DNA from 2 places in the Bacillus sp. TCT6 genome. Region 2 is predicted to be linked to the other one. Evidence: a T-box and tRNA genes for the amino acid it is inferred to sense, from the RefSeq annotation. Region 2 holds a T-box; the other holds one or more tRNA genes.

Region 1 (3,380 bases), 2.7 Mb from region 2:
GGAGCTGTTGCAGCTACCTTTACATTATCATCAGCTTTACTAGCTCCTCATATTTCTCGGATGGCTGATCAATTAGGGCAATCTCGCATACTTCTTCCGACTACAGGTATTAGCGTTTTCTTTACAATCCTCTTACTTCTATGTACGAAATATGAAGCTCCTTATTGGACGCTATTTCTATCCGCTTTATGTGCAGGTTGTATGCCAAATATGTCAGCTATGGTACGTGCACGTTGGACTAAACTATACCGCGGATCCCATAAATTGCATACAGCATTTTCCTTCGAATCGGTCGTCGACGAAATTTGCTTCATAATTGGTCCTGTATTATCTGTCAGTTTAAGTGTTATGTTCTTCCCAGAAGCAGCGCCACTTTTATCATCTGTTTTTCTTACAATCGGGGTATGCCTATTTACTATGCAAAAAAGCACAGAACCGCCTGTACACCCTCGCGACATTACAAACAACGGAACAGTATTTAAAATTGGTTCTTTGCGAGTACTAGTATTCACACTCATTGCTATAGGTACTATCTTCGGCACAATAGATGTCGTTAGTGTAGCTTTTGCTGAGCAGCAAGGAAACACAGTAGCTGCTAGCTTTGTACTTTCTGTCTATGCAATCGGTTCATGCCTGGCAGGCCTTATTTTCGGTACCCTTAAACTCAATACCCCACCCTATAATCAGTTTTTAATAGCGGTCACACTTTCCATGATAACAATGCTGCCACTAGTTTTTGTAAACAGTATTACTTGGCTAGTAGTTATTGTTTTCTTTGCAGGGCTATCTGTCGCTCCTACTATGATTATTACTATGGGGCTTGTGGAAAAAATCGTACCTGAATCAAAGATAACCGAAGGAATGACTTGGGCAATTACAGGACTTGGAATTGGAGTCTCCCTAGGATCAGCGATAGCTGGTTTAGTTATTGATAACTTTGGAGCCCATGTAGGATTTAATGTGGCTATTATAGCAGGAGGCCTTGCCTTAACTATTGCACTTTTAGGCTACAAAACTCTTCACTCCGCATATAGTCATGTTGTTATTAAACAAGATGAACATTCAATAGAAAGTTAAAACATATTCAAAAAATAGGATTACCTTTTCTTATGTATGAGAAAAGGTAATCCTATTTTAAACTTATTATTTATAATCTGTCATAGCTTCTTCTATATCTATACACAACAAAAAAGAGATAGCAGATTATGCTATCTCTTTTAGTATGACCCGTACGGGATTCGAACCCGTGTTACCGCCGTGAAAGGGCGGTGTCTTAACCACTTGACCAACGGGCCAGTTCTGGCAGAGAAGAAGGGATTCGAACCCTCGCACCGCGTTCGCGATCTACTCCCTTAGCAGGGGAGCCCCTTGAGCCACTTGGGTACTTCTCTATAAATATGGCTCCGCAGGTAGGACTCGAACCTACGACCGATCGGTTAACAGCCGATAGCTCTACCACTGAGCTACTGCGGAACAATTATGGTGGGCCTAAATGGACTCGAACCATCGACCTCACGCTTATCAGGCGTGCGCTCTAACCAGCTGAGCTATAGGCCCATAATTGAAAAGCGGGTGAAGAGAATCGAACTCTCGACCAGAGCTTGGAAGGCTCTTGTTTTACCACTAAACTACACCCGCATAAAATTGAAAATGGTGAGCCATGAAGGATTCGAACCTTCGACCCTCTGATTAAAAGTCAGATGCTCTACCAACTGAGCTAATGGCTCATTTTGAAAGTGGTGCCGGCTAGAGGACTTGAACCCCCAACCTACTGATTACAAGTCAGTTGCTCTACCAATTGAGCTAAGCCGGCTTGCGACTTCAAAATGGTGGCTCGGGACGGAATCGAACCGCCGACACGAGGATTTTCAGTCCTCTGCTCTACCGACTGAGCTACCGAGCCTTATTAAAATGGCGGTCCCGACCGGGGTCGAACCGGCGATCTCCTGCGTGACAGGCAGGCATGTTAACCACTACACCACGGGACCATTTGGTTGCGGGGACAGGATTTGAACCTGCGACCTTCGGGTTATGAGCCCGACGAGCTACCGTACTGCTCCACCCCGCGATGATATAATATGTAATTTAAGAAAAAATGGAGGAGGTAGAGGGATTCGAACCCCCGCGCGACTCTCGCCGCCTGTCGGTTTTCAAGACCGATCCCTTCAGCCGAACTTGGGTATACCTCCGAGATATAAACCTTTAGTGGTGGACCTTGTAGGACTCGAACCTACGACCGGACGGTTATGAGCCGTCTGCTCTAACCAGCTGAGCTAAAGGTCCTTTATGGTAGCGGCGGAGGGGATCGAACCCCCGACCTCACGGGTATGAACCGTACGCTCTAGCCAGCTGAGCTACACCGCCATAAATGATATTAAAATAAGTGGAGCCTAGCGGGATCGAACCGCTGACCTCCTGCGTGCAAGGCAGGCGCTCTCCCAGCTGAGCTAAGGCCCCATGTTTTTGGGAATATCGGGAAGACAGGATTTGAACCTGCGACCCCCTGGTCCCAAACCAGGTGCTCTACCAAGCTGAGCCACTTCCCGTTAATAAAAGCGCGCCCGAGAGGAGTCGAACCCCTAACCTCTTGATCCGTAGTCAAACGCTCTATCCAATTGAGCTACGGGCGCATATGGTGCCGAGGGCGGGGGTCGAACCCGCACGGTGGTCACCCACCGCAGGATTTTAAGTCCTGTGCGTCTGCCTGTTCCGCCACCCCGGCATGTCATATTGAAAATTGGAGCGGAAGACGGGATTCGAACCCGCGACCCCAACCTTGGCAAGGTTGTATTCTACCACTGAACTACTTCCGCAAGACATGTTTGAGATATTTTATTAAAAGTGCGGGTGAAGGGAGTCGAACCCCCACGCCAAAGGCGCTAGATCCTAAGTCTAGTGCGTCTGCCAATTCCGCCACACCCGCATATTAATATTTTAAGAAAAAATGGGGCGACTGATGGGAATCGAACCCACGAATGCCGGAGCCACAATCCGGTGCGTTAACCACTTCGCCACAACCGCCATGATTTTCTGGTGCCGACTAGAGGACTTGAACCCCCAACCTACTGATTACAAGTCAGTTGCTCTACCAATTGAGCTAAGTCGGCTAAATGGTGGAGGATGACGGGATCGAACCGCCGACCCCCTGCTTGTAAGGCAGGTGCTCTCCCAGCTGAGCTAATCCTCCATTTGCCTGGCAACGTCCTACTCTCACAGGGACAAGGTCCCAACTACCATCGGCGCTAGAGAGCTTAACTTCCGTGTTCGGTATGGGAACGGGTGTGACCTCTCTGCCATCATTACCAGACTGTATTCATTTAAGACAAGAATCATTGTAACTCATTTAACTTTTAAAGTCAACAAGTTTTTTATATTCTTTC
Region 2 (3,380 bases):
AAGAACAAGAACAGATTGAATACGCGCTACAATTAGATGGTGAGCATATAGAAGTTCTATATCATTATGCAAAAGTATTAGTGAAAAAAAGAAATGTAAAAGCAATTGAAGTTGCAATGAAAGTAATACAAAAAGATTTTGATAATGAACGTATATTTGATGTTTATGTAAAAGCAGTAGAGCAACATAAAAAATTGTCTAACATACGAGATTTTCTTCATACGTTAAAGGTGAAAAAAGCAGAAAGAAGTACAGCATTCATGTATGCTGCAGCTGCGGTTACGGAAATATGGATTGAACGCCAGCTGCATGAACAGCCGAAACGATCTATCATTACGAGAGCTTTTTATCGTATGAAAAATCGTGCGAAAGAAATTTCAATGGTTACTATGATAATTGATTTATATGAAATCTCTTTAAAGTTAAATCCGAAAAATAGTATGGCAGCACAGCGATTTGCGCTATTTTATGAGAATGTAGAGATGAATAAAGAAGCGATAGACATTCTGCACACCTCACTAGAAAATAAATGGGATTATGAAGTAGCGAAGCAACTTGTAAATCTTTTCGTTGAGTGCGAGGAAGAAGATATGTTAAGAGATGCTTTGGAATTAACGAAGCAAATGGTTCGAGAACTACCAGATGATTATGATACTCTTCTTCTGCAAGCACAAGTATTCTTTAAAGCAGGGGAAGAAAGAAAAGCAGAAAAGATTACCTTACAATTAACGGAGCAAACACCGTTCGTAAGTAGAGCATTTCTTGCTTTAGGAGAAATATATCAAAGTCAAGAAAGGTTTGAAGAGGCAATTCAAGTATTAGAAAATGCTTCTATACATCATCCAAATGAAACAGTAATTCTTCTTTCTTTAGCGTCTTCATATCATGGTGCCGGCCAAACACTAAAGGCAGAAAAAATAACAAATGAAGTATTAACAATGGATGCAAGTGATTTGTTAGCAAGATATGATCGTGCTTGTTATTTAGCACAGTTAAATAGAAATGAAGAGGCGAAGGAAGAGCTTGAAATTGTCCTTCGTGAGGATGACTCGGGATTCTTTGTTGAACTTATTGAGGATGATGAAAATTTAGCAGCATTGCGAGAATTTGAAAAGTAATTGTATAAGAATAGGGGATAAGGATAAGAATATATTTTGAATTAGTTGACAATTAGTTGTCAAATGGCATAAAATAACTTTTAATAAAGTATACAAATCTGAAGACGAGAAAGAGTAAAATAGTGAACTGTTCTCCAGAGAGCCGGTATATTGCTGAAAGCCGGTGGGCAGAAGTTATTTGAAAATCATCTCCGAGGAGCCGAGGCTGAAAGTGAGTAAGCCCGGACGGATGTCTACCGTTACAAAGAACACGTATGATAGTACGTTGCTAAGCGCTATTAGTGAAAAGCTAATAGAATTAGGGTGGTAACGCGGGTAAACCCGTCCCTACTTCATAGGGGCGGGTTTTTTGTGTGCTTTTAAAACATTCAAAGGAGTGATTGTAGATGAAGAAAGTAGATGTAAAAGAGTCAGCTGTAGGGAGAGAAACACGTATTCGTAAGCAGTGGAACGAACAAAGCATTTTTGAACAATCAATTCAGAATCGAGAAGGCGCGCAATCGTTTGTGTTTTATGAAGGGCCACCAACGGCGAACGGTTTACCACACGTCGGCCATGCACTTGGTCGGGCAATTAAAGATTTAGTAGCAAGATATAAAACGATGGCTGGTTATAAAGTAGTAAGAAAAGCAGGATGGGATACACACGGTTTACCTGTAGAACTAGGTGTTGAGAAGCAACTTGGTATTTCTGGTAAAAATGAGATCGAAGAATATGGTATTGAACCATTTATTCAAAAGTGTAAAGAGAGTGTTTTCACATATGAAAAGCAGTGGCGTGAATTCACTGAAAGTATTGGTTATTGGGTAGATATGGATGATCCATATGTAACTTTAGAGAATCCATATATCGAAAGTGTATGGCATATTTTGGGGACGATCCATGAAAAAGGATTGTTATATAAAGGACATAGAGTTTCACCATACTGCCCAAGCTGCCAAACCTCATTGAGCTCACATGAGGTTGCACAAGGGTATAAAACAGTAAAAGATTTAAGTGCAACTGTGAAGTTTAAAGTGAAAGATAGTGAAAATGAGTATTTCTTAGGTTGGACAACGACACCTTGGACACTTCCAGCAAACGTAGCGCTTGCTGTCCATCCAAATATGGAATACGTTAAAGCAAAACAAGAAGGTCATGTATATATTGTTGCGAAAGAACGTGTACAAGAAGTATTAAAAGAGAATTATGAAGTATTATCTGTTCATAAAGGCGAAGAATTATTAAACACATCTTATGCAGCCCCATTTCCGATGAAAGAAGTTACAAATGGTTACCGCGTTATCGCAGCAGATTTTGTAACAGCAGATAGTGGTACAGGACTTGTTCATATTGCTCCAGCATATGGAGAGGATGATTATAGAGTCGTTCAAAGTGAAGGATTGTCATTCTTGCACGTTGTAGATGAAAAAGGTGAGTATACAGAAGCAGTACCATTTTTGAAAGGAAAATTTGTAAAAGATTGTGACGTGGATATCGTTCGTTATTTAGCGAAGGAAGGTTTACTGTATCATAAAGAAAAATATGAACATAGCTATCCGCATTGCTGGCGTTGTGATTCACCACTACTTTATTATGCAGGAGAAAGTTGGTTAATCCGAACAACTGCAATTAAAGATACATTTTTACAAAATAATGATTCTGTTACTTGGTATCCGGATCATATGAAACATGGACGATTTGGTAAGTTTTTAGAAAATATGGTGGACTGGAATATTAGCCGAAATAGATATTGGGGAACGCCATTAAACGTATGGGAATGTGAAAGTTGTAATCATCAGTTCGCACCGAAAAGCATTGCTGAATTAAGAAAGCATAGTACGAACGAAACACCAGAAGATTTGGAATTGCATAAGCCTTATGTAGATGAAGTGCAAGTCTGCTGCGGGAAATGCGGAGGAACAATGAATCGTACACCAGAAGTAATTGATGTTTGGTTTGATAGTGGTTCTATGCCATTTGCACAATATCATTACCCATTTGAAAATAAAGAGTTATTTGAAGAGCAGTTTCCAGCGGATGTTATTGCAGAAGGAATTGATCAAACACGCGGCTGGTTTTATAGTTTATTAGCAGTCTCAGCACTGTATACAGGAAAAGTACCGTATAAACGAGTGTTATCATTAGGGCATGTCTTAGATGAAGAAGGACAGAAAATGTCTAAAAGTAAAGGGAATGCACTAGACCCAGTTGATTTAGTAGATAAGTTTGGTGCAGATGCGCTAAGATGGGCTTTACTTGTTGATAGTGCCCCGTGGAATG

Evidence for each region. The T-box of region 2 lies ahead of ileS (isoleucine--tRNA ligase). A T-box ahead of a tRNA ligase gene usually reads a tRNA of that ligase, here a tRNA-Ile.
Region 1: it has a tRNA-Ile gene. The T-box ahead of ileS (isoleucine--tRNA ligase) is inferred to sense a tRNA for this amino acid. The anticodon was not compared.

Annotation. Positions count from the first base shown of each region.
Region 1 covers NZ_JBVYHX010000001.1:4,525,537-4,528,916, forward strand. Annotated here, with positions in the region: gene AC0ONG_RS23200 (MFS transporter) at 1-1,077, shown strand, start outside; tRNA gene AC0ONG_RS23205 (tRNA-Glu) at 1,224-1,295, opposite strand; tRNA gene AC0ONG_RS23210 (tRNA-Ser) at 1,301-1,391, opposite strand; tRNA gene AC0ONG_RS23215 (tRNA-Asn) at 1,399-1,473, opposite strand; tRNA gene AC0ONG_RS23220 (tRNA-Ile) at 1,481-1,557, opposite strand; tRNA gene AC0ONG_RS23225 (tRNA-Gly) at 1,568-1,638, opposite strand; tRNA gene AC0ONG_RS23230 (tRNA-Lys) at 1,652-1,727, opposite strand; tRNA gene AC0ONG_RS23235 (tRNA-Thr) at 1,738-1,813, opposite strand; tRNA gene AC0ONG_RS23240 (tRNA-Phe) at 1,828-1,903, opposite strand; tRNA gene AC0ONG_RS23245 (tRNA-Asp) at 1,913-1,988, opposite strand; tRNA gene AC0ONG_RS23250 (tRNA-Met) at 1,992-2,068, opposite strand; tRNA gene AC0ONG_RS23255 (tRNA-Ser) at 2,097-2,189, opposite strand; tRNA gene AC0ONG_RS23260 (tRNA-Ile) at 2,207-2,283, opposite strand; tRNA gene AC0ONG_RS23265 (tRNA-Met) at 2,288-2,364, opposite strand; tRNA gene AC0ONG_RS23270 (tRNA-Ala) at 2,385-2,457, opposite strand; tRNA gene AC0ONG_RS23275 (tRNA-Pro) at 2,473-2,546, opposite strand; tRNA gene AC0ONG_RS23280 (tRNA-Arg) at 2,557-2,630, opposite strand; tRNA gene AC0ONG_RS23285 (tRNA-Leu) at 2,634-2,722, opposite strand; tRNA gene AC0ONG_RS23290 (tRNA-Gly) at 2,739-2,813, opposite strand; tRNA gene AC0ONG_RS23295 (tRNA-Leu) at 2,843-2,923, opposite strand; tRNA gene AC0ONG_RS23300 (tRNA-His) at 2,946-3,021, opposite strand; tRNA gene AC0ONG_RS23305 (tRNA-Thr) at 3,032-3,107, opposite strand; tRNA gene AC0ONG_RS23310 (tRNA-Val) at 3,112-3,187, opposite strand; rRNA gene rrf (5S ribosomal RNA) at 3,192-3,307, opposite strand.
Region 2 covers NZ_JBVYHX010000001.1:1,863,081-1,866,460, forward strand. Annotated here, with positions in the region: gene AC0ONG_RS09565 (bacteriocin-processing peptidase family protein) at 1-1,118, shown strand, start outside; T-box leader at 1,211-1,450, shown strand; gene ileS (isoleucine--tRNA ligase) at 1,505-3,380, shown strand, end outside.